Regions from separate parts of the Paenalcaligenes sp. DL 463 genome, predicted to be linked through region 1. Evidence: predicted binding sites of a transcription regulator. Region 1 holds the regulator's gene; the other holds the start of a gene.
What was found. Region 1 encodes FliA, which starts transcription of late flagellar genes. Its sites were predicted from a motif close to CTAAAGTTTNNNNNNNNNNNGCCGNTA; they were not measured.
Positions count from the first base shown of each region.

Region 2: the regulator FliA is predicted to act here: its motif matches at 4,347-4,373, upstream of AC2UZI_RS08135 (YtxH domain-containing protein).

Region 1 covers NZ_JBYBKX010000001.1:2,037,636-2,045,252, forward strand. Annotated here, with positions in the region: gene AC2UZI_RS09760 (fimbria/pilus outer membrane usher protein) at 1-1,865, opposite strand, end outside; gene AC2UZI_RS09765 (fimbrial biogenesis chaperone) at 1,862-2,758, opposite strand; gene AC2UZI_RS09770 (RNA polymerase sigma factor FliA) at 3,053-3,811, opposite strand; gene AC2UZI_RS09775 (flagellar protein FlaG) at 4,084-4,509, shown strand; gene fliD (flagellar filament capping protein FliD) at 4,610-6,007, shown strand; gene fliS (flagellar export chaperone FliS) at 6,023-6,457, shown strand; gene AC2UZI_RS09790 (flagellar protein FliT) at 6,454-6,792, shown strand; gene AC2UZI_RS09795 (flagellar hook-length control protein FliK) at 6,789-7,617, shown strand, end outside.
Region 2 covers NZ_JBYBKX010000001.1:1,728,479-1,736,095, forward strand. Annotated here, with positions in the region: gene pheS (phenylalanine--tRNA ligase subunit alpha) at 1-747, opposite strand, end outside; gene rplT (50S ribosomal protein L20) at 824-1,183, opposite strand; gene rpmI (50S ribosomal protein L35) at 1,199-1,396, opposite strand; gene AC2UZI_RS08125 (YifB family Mg chelatase-like AAA ATPase) at 1,583-3,097, opposite strand; gene AC2UZI_RS08130 (accessory factor UbiK family protein) at 3,278-3,577, opposite strand; gene AC2UZI_RS08135 (YtxH domain-containing protein) at 3,670-4,110, opposite strand; gene ptsP (phosphoenolpyruvate--protein phosphotransferase) at 4,459-6,210, opposite strand; gene AC2UZI_RS08145 (HPr family phosphocarrier protein) at 6,242-6,511, opposite strand; gene AC2UZI_RS08150 (PTS sugar transporter subunit IIA) at 6,543-6,959, opposite strand; gene gshB (glutathione synthase) at 6,943-7,617, opposite strand, start outside.

The DNA of each region.
Region 1 (7,617 bases):
GCCACCAACGCCCCTAAGGCTTGAAGTTCAGTACGCGTAGAATGCCCCGAGTGATGTAGGCTTGCCCCCACTAAAGCATGGCGCGCCCGATGGCTAAGGTAAGCACTGCGATAATCACTGCCTTGGGGGGCAAAGGTATTCACCACACCCCAACTGGTATCGCCCTGACGCTGCCCCATGGCGCTAGCCACTTGCTGTGTATAGCGCGAGCGCCCGTTGTCACGGCTAAGACTGCTTGACGCATTGAGCTTATCTAGCACAAGGTTCAACGACACGAAAACGCCGCGGTTATGACGACGATCGATGTCTGTGTAGGCATTGGCGTGTAGGCTTAAGCGCGGGCTTAATCCATAGGAAAACGACAAACTGCCCATGCGTGTTTGTCCGTGCACATAGCGGATTCGGTGGTAATTTACATTGAACGACGTGCGTCTAAACGCACTAATGCCTACCCCAAGCCGGTCGATGGCGCCGGCTTGTGCGGTTCGGTGAAGCCAAGCATCGATATCAGGGCCTACGCCTTGGGTACGACGCTTTTGCACCATGCGATGCCCAGAGACGCGAGCCAGATTAAAGTAATCACCATAATGTCGGTCTGTACTGCCATACACGCGTAAACTTTTGGCTTGGCCTTCTATACCCAGCCTTAGTTGGGTACCACGATAAGCTTGGTAGCGGCTGGTGGATACGGCTGCATTGAACACGCCACGCCCCATTAACCCTTGTGCCAACCCCACCCCAGCATTAAACAGGCCATCGCTTGAGCCTTCTGCACGCGCCTCAAGAGTGGTGAGGTGGGTCAAGCCATGACGCCACGATCCGGTGGCAAAAACAGCAGAGTCGTAATCGTCTGAGTTCAACCCATAGTTCAAGCGCGGTAGGCCCACATCCACCGAAAACTGTGTCAGGGCAGGACGCAATAAACGCGCACTGTAGTAATACGGTTGGGTTAACGTGGTTTGTCGTCCCAACGCATCGGTGGTGACCAGCGTGACTTCATTGCCCGACACAAAGGGTAAAGAACGTAAGGCAAAAGGCCCCGACGGAATATCGCCCGAATAAATACGTTGCTGGTTAACGTAAAGGTCTAATGTCGAAGGCAGAGCGGCGGAACCCGAAAACTGCGGTAACGCTGTGGTGACAATATCCGGGCGCTGATCAAAAGCACTGGCCCACTGAAAACCAGCCAAACGCACGCTAGCACCCCACGACACCGCGTTACTGACAAAATCGCCCAACACATAAGACCGCACCGAGACCGGATCAATATACTGCCATCGGCTTTCTAAGCGCACAGCGTTATCGTAGCCATACTGGGCTTTGGTGCTGTTGTACATCACCGTGTTAGAAACAATGCCGAAGCGCCCGGTGAACAATAATTCGGCATTGCCCGCTACGGTGTTTTTCCCTGACTGGTGCGTGTGATAAAGCCCGTAATTCAGTACTGCAGCAGGAATGGCATGAAGTTGATGCAACGGGTTTGAGCGACGCTGCCCGTATAAATCGATGCTATAGGGCTCAAGCAAGCTATCTGGCACCTGTAATGCCAAGGCTTGGTTGGCCTCGTCATACCGTAGGGTCACACCGGGTAAATCTTGCAGAGCTACCATCGCGTCAGCAGCGTAGCCGGCATCCAAACACAGGCGCAAACGTCGTAAATCAGCCGCGCTAGCACTGAACTTGCCACTGCGAGCACGCTGCACATCCAGTAATTCGGCCGTGCGCGTCCCGTTAAGACTGACTTCAAGCACCATGGGTACGGTTTCGGCGGTTAGCGAACTTAAGGGTTGCGCCGACAACTTCGCACCACCCACTACACAAGCCATACTGGCAACGGAATACAGCACGTGGCATCGCCAGCTCATTGGCGCACCGGCACAGGCAAGGTGTGCTCGATGTCCAAACGGCCGTCGCGCCCGCTTAAACGTAGCGTTTGCTGATCAGCCAGCTGGCTTAATGCAGGGTCGTGTAGGTGGAAAACCTTGCGTGCACCGGGCAGCACATAGCCGTTAAGGCCATTACCGAAACCTAAGGCGTCGCCAGAAGGCAGGTGCGCGGTCAAGCCGATAATCTTGGCGTGGCGTTCGCCTTGGTTATGGACTTCGGCATGCAAGCCATCGGCATCGCGCCAAAGCTGCCAATGTAAACTGGCCATGGCCTTGCCACCGGAGAAGAAAACCGGCAACGACGTACGTAACACCACGGACACCCCTTGATTTAAGGTGCGTGGGTCATCTGCTTGGGGCAGCTCGTCGATCAGTACGCGGTAACTTAGCGCTGAGGGCGAGGCCAAATCACGACGGGCGACCCTAACGGTATAGGAAGTCCCCGCGGGTACCGTGGCGGCAGGAGGGCTAACCACCAGATCGGTCGCGGGGGTCAAAAGCTCTTCGTTATTGACCTGAGACCACGCAAACGCGCGCAACTGCAAATTAACCGGCTCGTCTCCGGCATTGAACAACGTAATAGCACCCGCTCGCTGCGTGAGGGGCAAGTCTAGCCCCACCGGTGAAATGCGCAACGACGTGGCGTACGTGTTTTTAGGCCACCACGCCCAACAACACAATAATGCAACAACACATAAGAATTGACGGCCTTTTGACCTTAAAGGCCAATGCCAAGGCAACGGCTTGGCAGCGCCTGCCGTCAACACGTTAAACTTCAACCGCTTTCGCGTACAGACATTCGCACTACGTATAAACCCAGTTCCACGGATGTAACCTATGCAGGTATGCACCACACTTCCCCCTCGATTCACGTTATGGCGTTCGGCTACCCAAAACCCCGTACCCGAGCGCTGATTATGCTGACTAGTACTACTCGCTTGAGCCGGCTAAACAACATCGCCGGCCCGTTTCAATTAAACATATTTTGTTACATAGACAACGACATTATTACGTTCGTGTTATTGATGTCAACGCGTAAACCGCGAATATGGATTATGAGTTTTTGGTGATAATTGTAAAAATAATTACTGTAATACTTATTTAAATTATTGATTTATAAGTAATTATTTGATTTTCCCTATAAGACAGAATGATAACACTCTGCCCTACAACAACACGTGTTCTGCCAGCTCGTCGGGGCGACTTTGCCAGTCAGAGCTGGCCAAGCTGGCCCGTATTCTGGCGATGGCTTGTGAACGAAGCTGGGACACGCGGCCTTCGGTTACCTCTAACACAGCGGCAATTTCTTTTTGGTTAAGGTCTTGCTCGAATTGCAGTGATAACAAGAGTTTTTCTCGGTCGGGCAAGGTATCGATGGCGTTAATCAGTACAGAGCGCAACTCGCCCGACAACATATGATTAACGGGGTTGTCGTGGTAACTGGATGCTTCACTACTGTTTAAGAATTCAAGCGCGTCGCTTTCCCCTTCGTTACGTCGCGATAAATCTTCGTAGTGCACCACTTGCACACCGCTGGCGTCATCCAGTAGCTGATGATAATCGTCCATGCTAAGTTCTAGCTCGGCTGCGATTTCAACTTCGGTGGGTTCACGCATCAGGCGCTGACGCAAGGTATGCAGTGCGGTTTCGATATTTCGAGCTTTGGTGCGTACGCTGCGCGGCAGCCAGTCTTGACTGCGTAATTCGTCGACCATCGCCCCGCGTATGCGTGTAACGGCGTAGGTTTCAAACTGGGCCTCGGCCATGATTTGATAGCGTCTGATGGCATCAAGCAGCCCCATCATGCCCGCCTGAATTAGGTCGTCGATTTCGACACTAGAGGGCAAGCGAGACCCTAGCTGCAGTGCCTGGCGACGAACCAGCGGAGCATATTGCTCGACCAGAGAGTCTTCAGAACTGAACATGGCACGTAATCCGGCAATTTATAGAAATAGGCCTTTATTCTCGCTCGTACTCGCACAAGGTGTTCGGTGGATTAATAAAGAGAATCACAGCCTATTCCGGCCATTGCCCTAAAAACGCGTCAAAACCTACGTGTTTACACTGATTTTTTTATGTGTCTGAGGGCCTAAAGAAGCGTTTCATGCCGCCGTTAACAGCAGTATGTAATAGATGGATGCATTGAATCACTCTGGCTACGCATCCGCTACCTACTCTCGTTTCCGGAGCCCACGCCATGATCGATCCACTTGTTGCGCACTCTCATATCAACCCGCTGTCTAGCACCGTGGCAACTGATACCGATGACAACGCCGTGCAAAACTTGAATGCGGCGACCACTGTCACGCGCGCAGAAAAAACACAAAACGCTGAACAAGAAACCACAACGGCTAACCGCCCCAAAGGGCAAGCAGCGGCTTACGAGAACAACGAGCAAGAAAGTAGCTCGCTTGATAAAGCCCTAGAGCAGCTAAATAGCTCGATGCAGCCGTGGGCAACAGGCTTACGCTTTGATGTAGACCCCGACACCCAGCGCATTGTATTGACCTTGGTCGATAACGAATCAGGCGATGTCATCCGTACGGTGCCCTCTGAAGCGGTGTTAGCGGTAGCCAAAATGATCACACAGTTTCAAGGCAATGGCATTAACACCAAAGCCTAATGCCATCGATAAGTAACAAGCTACAGCACTTTATATAGCTTAACGGGCGCTTTGTTTCGACGAGGCTTAGGGCAAAATACTGCTTAAGGAGTAAATTAAAATGGCGATATCATCAATTGGAGTTGGCTCAGGCCTTCCGCTCGACGAGTTGTTAGCTGACCTTAGAAAGGCAGAGAACAGTTCCTTAGTGCTTATTCAAAACAAGCAAATCGAAGCCGAGCATCGCCTGTCGGGTTACAGCAGGTTGAAAAGCGCCATTGATGCCTTACAAACGGCATCCAAAACCTTAGGCAACACTGACACCTACGGCGCATTAAAAGCCAGCTCGTCTCACGAATCAGTGCGCGTATCGGCCGACAACACCGCCATTGCGGGCAGCTACGATGTCAACGTTACGCAATTGGCCACAAAGCACCGTTTAACCTTTGCAGCGCAAGCCAGTCGCACCGAACCCAATAGCAGCGTCGAAGGCGGCACGCTACGCATCACACTTGCCAACGACGAGCATCACGAGGTTAGCCTTGAAGGTTTCTCGAACTCGTTAGAAGGCATGGTCAAAGCCATTAATAGCGATGCTAAATTAGGCGTTAGTGCCACCTTGGTTAACACGGGCGTCCCCGATAACCCGCACCGCTTGATGATTACCGCTAACGACACCGGCGTTGACGCTTCCGTTAAAAGCATTGAAGTGCTGGACAATGCCGAGCTTAATGATTTTTTTGGCTTTGACGCGGCCACGCCAGACGCCGGCAACTTTAGCCAAACCGAAGCTGAAAACGCCTTACTGAAAATTAATGGCATCGACATTACCAGTCAAAGCAATACGGTCGAAGATGCTATCGAAGGCGTTACCCTAACCCTTAACAAGATTAGTGAAGACAACGCGGCAACGATCAATATTGTGCGCGACGACAGCGCTGCCTCGGGCGCCATTAAAGGTTTTGTGGATGCCTATAACGCCTTACACAATACGCTGAAATCGCTGACCAGCTACAACATGGAAACCCAACAAGCTAGCGCGTTAACGGGCGACTCGTTAGCCCGTCGTGTGCAGTCGCACGTGCGTGAAGCCTTAAATGTTTTTAGCACCGAAGGCGATATCCGTAACCTAAGCCAGTTGGGCATCACTACCAACCACGTCGACGGCACTCTTACCCTTGACAACGAAAAGCTTAGCGCTGCACTTAAAGACAATTTAGGCGATGTCACCAAACTATTAACAGGTGAACAAGGCCTAAGCCAGCGCATGGTAAACACCACCACGCAATACCTGGAAAAAGACGGCTTTATTGATAACGTCAACGCGAGCATTAACGCCAATATCAAACAATTGGACGAACAAATGATCCGCGCCCAAGAGCGCATTGATTTAAAAATGGATAACTATCGCCGCCAGTTCACCCAACTTGATGTCATGGTGAACCAAATGAACGGGATCAGCTCTTATTTAACTCAACAATTGTCCATGCTTGCCAACATGAACAATAACCAATCGTAATACCACTGTACTGCCATGACGTACTCAGCCCCCCGACGCGGCTCCAGACTACAGTCTGCACAAACTTACGCTAACGTAGGTTTAGAAACCGAAGTGCTTAGTGCTAGCCCCGAGCACCTGATCACCTTGCTTTACAACGGTGCTCGCGCCGCCATTATGCAAGCCAGATTGCACTTAAAACAAGGCAATGTGGCCCAACGCGGCATGGCCATCTCTAAGGCCATCGACATTGTCGACTCTGGCTTAAAGGCGTCGGTTAGTGTTGAACAAGGTGGCGAACTCGCCAACAACCTAATTGCTACCTACGACGTCATCCTGCATAATTTATTACGTGCCAACGTACATGCCGATGACGAACGGCTAGGTTTAGCCGAGCAGCTACTAACGGAGTTAAGCCAAGCCTGGACCACTTCCGTAGACACCCAACGAGCGCAGGCGCATTCATCATGAGCACTACTACCCCCACGCTGTTGCAACATTACGAGGCCATTGCCCACATCACGCGCACCATGCTTGAGTGCGCAAAAGTCAATGAATGGGACGATGTTGTGGCCCTAAGCGAGCGTTACGTCGAAGCGGTTGATCGCTTACGTACGCTAGATGCCATCAGTGTTAGCGATCGCGCCGCGCGCAGGCAACTGCTTAGCCAAATCTTAGAAGACGACGCACAAATTCGTCATTTGGCGATGCCCGAACTGAATCGTCTAAATATGCTGTTGGGCAACATGAAGCGCCAGCAGGATGTGTTGCAGGCTTACTGTACACCCAATGTTAATCTGGCATGAGTATCGGTGGGCCTTCCCCCCTAGGGACGCTGCTTATACAGCGTTTAGATGCAGCCTTAGGTAATACGGTAGGCCAGCAGACCAATATCGTGACGGGGGCCCGGGCTGATGCGGTTAGTCAAAGCCCACAACCCGAGCGCAATCAGCCCATACATAACTCTACCGTCAGAGACCAGCGTGAAGTTGTGGATCAGGCAACACGCCATGGTCAACAGCCACAAAGCCATGTACGTCAAGGCGTTCATCTTGATAATCGTCAAGCCGCGATCGAGGCTTTATTACGGCACACCAACAGTAGCGCCACCCAATCAGCCCCTACTACATTGGGTCGTGCCGCTCGCGTTATTTTGGATATTATCGAGCGCTTTCCTGATGGTTCTCAACCGGTAGAAGGTCGCCGCCCTATTGGCGATCAACCCACCTTACAGCGGTTATTACAGGCGGCACTGGGGCATCAGGCACAACAGGCCGGTGGCCGAACGCCACAAGCGTCCAATACAGCCCAATCAGGTGTGGCGCAAAGCAGCACAGCGACGGCAGCGAGCGCGTCAGCATCCGGTAGCGCTTCTGCCACTGCTGCTATGGCTCACCTTGGCACCACGGGTACAGGAACCGTTGCCGCCCAAGGCACAAGTTTGATACAGCAAGGCGCCTTAGATCAACTGGTGCAGTATTTAACTCAGGGTTTACGTAGTACCGTGCAACAAAGCGGTATGTTTTACGAAGCGCAATTGGCTCAGTTTGCTTTTGGTAAAGGCAACGCCGCATCATTGCAGCAACAGCCCCAAAATGCACCAACCACGGCACAACAAACACCCACCTCCC
Region 2 (7,617 bases), 310 kb from region 1:
TACAACCAAATCATCACTTTCAAAAAAAGCGCGTAGAAAATCGGTATACACCCCTTTTAGATCAGCAAAAGAGATATCCTCTGCAATCCATAAGCCTTCAACCTGATGGAACATGGGTGAGTGCGTTGCGTCACTATCCACCCTATACGTACGACCCGGAGCAATCACTTTAATGGGAGGCTTATGCATCCGTGCATAACGAACCTGCATTGGACTAGTGTGGGTACGCAACAGTAGCGGTAAACCCTGCTCATCGTTCATGTCCACGTAGAACGTATCTTGCATGGACCGAGCTGGATGATTCTCAGGATTGTTTAAGGCCGTAAAGTTAGTCCAGTCGTTTTCGATTTCGGGACCATCAGCCACATCAAAGCCGATAGAACGGAATATGGCTTCCACACGTTGCCAAGTTTGTATAACAGGGTGTATGCCCCCTACGCCTTGACCACGCCCTGGTAAGGTGACATCAATGGTCTCTGACGCCAACTTACGCTGCAACTCGAGCTCGGCAAGCTCGGCGCGACGGTCATTAAGAATATCTTCGATTTGGCGCTTCAGCTGATTAATGCGAGCACCCTCGGCTTTTTTCTGCTCGGGCGCAAGCTGAGCCAGACCCTTTAACAACGCCGTAATTTCACCCTGCTTTCCTAGAAACTGGGCTTTTGCGTTTTCCAATGAGGCTGCGTCTTTAGCATTGCTAAATTGCTCTTGTGCTCGAGAAATTAAATCGTCTACCGAAATGGTCATGGTCTTGCGTGTCCCAAAAACAAACGGAGCCCACACAGAGCCCCGTTTGTAATCATACAGAATCGAATAAAGCTAATTAAGCAGCTAAGGCAGATTTAGCCTGTGCTACGACTGCAGCAAAACCAGCTTTATCGTTTACCGCCATGTCAGCTAGCACTTTTCGATCAAGTTCGATGTTAGCTTTGTTCATGCCAGCAATAAATTGGCTGTATGTTAGATCGAGCTCGCGGCAAGCAGCGTTGATACGTGTAATCCACAAAGCGCGAAATACGCGTTTACGATTACGACGGTCGCGATAGGCATACTGACCTGCCTTCATTACCGCTTGTTTCGCTACACGATAGACCGTACTGCGACGACCACGAAAGCCTTTAGCTTCAGCTAAGACCTTTTTATGACGAGCGCGGGCATTAACCCCACGTTTTACGCGTGACATAGTAAATCTCCGTTATCAGGCAAAAGGCATCATAGCTTTCACGGATGCTACATCAGCATCGTGAACCGCAACTGTTCCACGCAGTTGGCGCTTGTTTTTAGTGGTTTTCTTAGTAAGTATATGACGCTTGAACGCCTGACCCCTTTTGATGGAGCCACTACCGCGAACCTTAAAGCGCTTGGAAGCACTTTTTTTGGTTTTCATCTTAGGCATGATGACACTCTATAAAGTTGTGACCGACGGTGGCTGTCAAAACCCCTGACAACACTTGCTAAACCGGCAAGACACTTATTGTTATCCCACAGCCCTATTGCGCGGCAAGCACAATAAGACCATGAAAAGCTCATCATTATATCTGGATCAAATAAATATGTCTAATAGTTCAAGCCTTCTTTCGCACTACCCTCGATACTGTATGGCTTGCGCTACATGAGCCAACTCGATTTCTTCACTATGTGCCGCATCGGCAATGGTTCTAGCCACCCGCCATAAACGGTGGATGGTTCGATTTGACCAACTCCACTTTAACGCACTCTGCTCTAGTAAGGCAGAAGCCGCTTTATGCATCGGCGCATAGACTCTCAACTGATCTACACCTAACTGAGCGTTTAGACACTCCTGACGTTTAAGCTGTTTACTTCGGATTGCAATAACTCGCTCGCGCACCACACTCGAACTTTCACCGCTTGGGCCACCGAATAACGAAGCGCCATCGCTGCTTAAACGTAAACGGATATCCAATCTATCTAAGAAGGGTCCCGACAGCTTCCCTGTGTAACGCTCGATACGTTCTGGCGTACAACGACAAACCTCCACCTTATGTCCATACCACCCACAAGGACAGGGATTCATTGCCGCAATCAATTGAAATCTTGCCGGAAAAACAAGACTACGGCTGGCCCTAGCGATGCGTATTTCACCTAGCTCTAAGGGCTCTCTCAAGGCTTCAAGCGAGCGCCTATCGAACTCTGCCACCTCATCCAAAAAAAGCACACCGTGATGAGCCAAGCTGATCTCGCCCGGACGCGGACGCACACCCCCTCCGACCAAAGCCGCCACCGAAGTGGAGTGATGTGGCGACCTAAAAGGCACTTGCCAAGATAAACGCTCGGCCTCCCCCGCCACCGTAGAAATAGCGGCAACCTCTAGTAATTGCTGCGTACTTAAAGGGGCTAATAAGGTTGAAAATCGTTGAGCAAGCATGCTTTTGCCCACACCAGGCGTGCCCACTAACAGTGAATTATGCCCTCCCATTGCCGCGATCTCTAACGCCTGCTTCGCACGCGACTGCCCCTTAATTTCGGACCAACAGTGTGTCGCACTGAGAACTTGCGCCTCCGGCAACATTGGCGGAACAGGGCTAGAAGGCTCGGGCGCACATAACATGGAAGTAAGCTCTTTAAGTGTAGCCACTCCATACACGGCCAAACCCTCAACCAACGCGGCCCTTTCAGCCCCAAGACGAGGCATAACCATACGTCGTAGGCCTAAAGCCTTAGCACCTAACGCCAAGGCCAGCGCAGTAGACAGCTCAACAACAGCACCAGTTAACGAAAGCTCGCCCGCAAAAACATACTGATCCAAGTCTGGCGGCTCTATGCGGTTCGTCGCCACCCCGCTATGAACCAATTGCCCAGACGCTTGCAATAGACCCAGGGCAATGGGTAAATCAAAATGCGCAGCGTCCTTGGGCAAGTCTGCCGGCGCCAAATTAACCGTTATCCGAGAAGCAGGAAAATCGAAACCACTGCTCACAATGGCAGAACGAACACGCTCGCGGCTTTCTCGCACTCCGGTATCGGGAAGCCCCACGACATTAAAGGCTGGCAAGCCCACGCCCACATGCACCTCAACTCGTATCGCATGCGGTGTCACGCCCGATAACGCACAACTATTGATGACGGCGAGTGACATCCTTGCTCCGTATGAATAAACAGAACAGTATGATGTGAATGGAGGGGTTTACGCCGCGCCCAGCGACCAACTATCCATGGGGAAAACCACGTCAAAACAACGTAACGACAAAAAAGCCAAGGCAATTGACCTTGGCTTTTAACAACATTAAAGCAATAAATCGAATAATGAAAAATGCTTTTACGTATCACGTTTGTCTGTTGTGGGTGACACATTTTCGACAGTAGGCGCAGAGGAGTTAGCCTGCGACTGTGCCTCTAACACCTGAACCCGAGACTCAAGTGCAGCAATGCGCTCTAGCGCCCGAGCAAGCAGTGCACTTTGATCATCGAACTCTTCACGTGTTAATAAATCCATACGCGTGAAAGTTTGCGTCATTAATGCACGAACGTTTTTCTCAATATCCGCTGCCGGGCTTTTTGCGATCAACTCAGAAACGTTTTTCTGTAGTTCGTTTAACCAATCGGTGCGTGGATTCATAATGGCCTCGAAAATTTCAATAACAATGCCTTAAGTGTATAGAAAAATGGCTGCGCAAGGCAGCCATTTTTTAAAAGAGACTTAAGTCTTAATTAAGGCTTAACTTCTTCTGAAGGTTGAGCTGGGTCTTGCGGCTCTACACCATTTCCAACTTTATCTTGAATTGCAGCATCAGCTTTGGCTGCACCCTCTTTAATACTGTCACCCACTTCATCTGCAGTGCGCGAGGCAGCATCTTTTAGCTCTTCAGCCTTTTCCTTAATGGCATCGCCTGCTTCCGCAGCGTCGGCTTTCAGCTCATCAGCCTTTTCTTGAACATCCGCTTTAGCTTCTTCTGCATCAGCTTCAAGTTCATTAGAAGTCATTGGCTCTGAGGCCATGGGGTCAGGGGCAACCGGGGACGCGGGCTGTGTTTCAACAGCAGGTGCAGGCATATCAACCGCCGCATTATCCTCACCTTCCGAGCAAGCTACTAAAAGGCTTAACGATGCCACAGCGGCGATTACGGCAAGATGTGAACGAGTTTTTTTCATAACTATCCTTACTTGGTCCTAGGTCGCATTAATACTTAATGTCAGGCGCTGATGCGACATACAGGCTGACATCAACCACTTGTGTGTTACAAGTTCATGAATCCTATTCTAGCCACAGCAACAACTCAAAAACCAGAGCTAGTGTAAATCCTAATTTCAACGTTATTATTTTTCCGAGCTTATTTTTGTACTTAAGCCTTATTTTTCAAGCCTTAAGAAGAAAACGTCAAAAAACTTAAAGGATACATATTGATACAATTAAGCGTACTATAGAGGAAAACAGCAACGCAATCAAACAAAATAACGACGCCTACTGTTAAATCATCAGGGTCGTCAATCGGCTATTTGTCAGAGGCTAGACAAACTTAACCGTTCACCTCGGTTTAATGCCGGTGCCACGAGCGTGCGTAACTGCGTGGAATGAGCCATCCGTATCTCCTGCTTAACATCCAATAGCTGTGCCGGATGCATTGAAAAGCAGGTCAAACCCAGCCCAAGCAACAAGCGAGTAAGCGTAGCGTCCCCCCCCATTTCTCCACACACGCTCACGGGAATATTGAAGCGTTCGCCGGCATTAATAACTTGAGCGATAAGCCGCAGCACAGCTGGATGTAAAGGATCATAAAGATCGCCGACGTCAGCATCCCCTCTGTCTACCGCCATCACATACTGAATTAAATCGTTCGTGCCAATAGACAAAAAATCTAAACTAGCAGCAAAGGGCTCGATAGCAATTGCCATTGCGGGCACTTCAACCATAGCGCCCAGTTTAATATCTGTTTCATACGCCACACCTGCCGCAGATAACGATGCTTGAGCCTCAAGCAGAGCTTTACGCACAGCGACGATTTCTTCCATCGTGGAGATCATGGGGACCAGTATGCGTAACGAGCCATATACCGAGGCTCTTAATAACGCCCGTAACTGAGTCTGAAAAAGCTCAGGGTGCGCTAAGCAATAGCGAACAGCCCGCAAACCCAACGCAGGGTTCGTTGCTACGGTTTGCTCGCCGTCTAATACTTTATCTGCCCCGATATCAAGAGTACGGATGGTAACGGGCTTGCCCCTCATCGTTTCCAACACCGTACGATAGGCTTCGAACTGCTCTTCTTCGCTGGGAAGCAACTGCCTACCCATAAACAAAAACTCACTGCGAAACAAACCGATGCCATCCGCTCCGGCTTCGTAGGCCTCAACTGCCTCTTCTGGAAGCTCTATGTTGGCTTCTAGGTGTACAGGCACCCCATCCAGCGTAATGGCTGAGGAGTTCCGCAACGATTCTAGCTTGGCACGCGCATCACGAAACTCACGTTGTCGTGTCTGGTATTCGTTTAGTACACGCTCGGGAGGGTTCACCATCACCACGCCCGTAAAGCCATCCACGATGAGCAAGTCCCCTTCTCTAACTAACGTCCTGAACCCCCCTAGCCCCACTACAGCAGGTACATTCAAGCTTCGCGCAACAATGGCAGTATGGGAAGTAGGCCCACCAAGATCCGTTAAAAAAGCAGCAAATTTAGCGCCTCGTAAGGCCAACATATCATCGGGTGCTATGTCCCGAGCCACTACAATTAACGCCTCGGCAAGCTCACCATCACCCCAATCCGGCTCCGGTACCGAGCGATGGTTTCCTGACAGCAGACCTACGACACGCTCTATTACCTGCCGTACGTCGGAACCCCTCTCGCGTAAATACTCATCTTGCATGGCAGAAAATCGCTCAAGCAAAATTTGACTTTGAGTAGTCAAGGCCCATTCAGCGTTATAAAAACGTTGCTGAATAAGTTCGGCTGTTTGCGAACGAAGCAGCGTGTCATCAAGGAGTAAGGCGTGCACCCCTAACAGGCCAGCCATTTCCTTAGGTGCATCAGCAGGTAGAGTAGCAATCAGGTGTTGAATATCATTTCTGGCCTGATCCATTGCCTGATAAAGCCGTTCGCACTCTGATTGCACTGCGTCATTTGCAATACGATAGTGTGGGACCTCAAGCGAAGTCGCCCCCATAATCACAGCACGGCCTATTGCGTAGCCATTGACTACACCTTGACCCTTACCGCTAAACATCGCCGTATTCTGGGCTGTTTTTATTTGGGTAGTCATTATGTTGTTGCCTCCTGCATTCTTCTTATCGTTATTCGCCCTCACCAAACTTATCGTCGAACAACAGCTTGATGGATTCGAGCGCCTGAGCCTCGTCATCACCTTGCGCATCGATTGTTACTGTAACGCCTAGCCCTGCCGCAAGCATCATGACCCCCATAATACTCTTCGCATTGACTCGCTGTTCGTTTCTGGCGATATAGACCTCGCTTTTGAAGCTCGAAGCTAATTGCGTCAGTTTCGCTGCAGCTCGTGCGTGCAAGCCTAATTTATTACTAATAACAATATCAATGGATGGCATAACGTAATACTTCAGTTGAATAAGTGACGTTTTAGGCAGACCGGTCTATGGTCATAATCCCGCGCATGGCCCCATTTCGAATCGCTTCAATAAAGGTGCTAGGGTCGGTGTGACGGTCGCCCACTGCTTTTAACACCATGCCAAGATTAGCCCCCGTAATCAGGTCTACCTCAGCACCTTCTAATAACGATTTCTTAAAAGCGGCTTGAGCAATATTAAAAGGAGTTGCCCCAATAAGATCGCACAGTATCAGGGAGCTTCTGGTGCTTGATGAAATCAATTCGCACAAATGCTGGACGTGGGGCTCCACATGATCCGTCACACCAATATCCAACACCGTCAGTTGATTGGTGTGACCATAAATGTGTTTAACACACGCGGCAAATGCACTACCCAACGGCTCGTGCATGACCAGGATGATTTGAGGATAGTTAGTGCTTAACCGCATCTTCCAATGCTTGAGCGAATGCCTGTGCTACATCAAAACCCGTTTGTTCTGTAATTTCAACAAAGCAGGTAGGGCTTGTGACATTGATCTCGGTCACATAGTCACCGATCACATCTAAGCCTATAAGCAGCAAACCCCGTTTTGCGAGCGTTGGCCCTAAGGCCTGAGCAATCTCTTTGTCGCGTTCGGTTAAAGGCTGTGCTACACCGCGGCCACCGGCCGCCAGATTGCCTCGCGTTTCGCCTGCTAATGGAATACGTGCCAAGCTAAAAGGTACCGCCACACCGTTAATCAAGATAATACGCTTATCGCCTTTCTCGATCTCAGGGATGTAGCGCTGCGCCATAATGGTTTGCGTGCCTTGCTCGGTCAGGGTTTCCAGAATGGCACCTAGGTTCGGCTCATCTGGCCGTAAGCGAAAAATACCGGTACCACCCATACCATCTAATGGCTTCACAATCACGTCTTGCTGCGCCTTGTAGAAGGCACGTAATCGCGCCATATTACTCGTGACGAGTGTGGGAGACGTGAACTGCGAAAACTCAGTAATCGCTAATTTCTCGGGGTGATTGCGTATACCGGATCCCGTGTTAAAAACCTTGGCCCCTTGAGCTTCTGCAAACCCTAACAAATGAGTCGAGTACGCGTACTCCATATC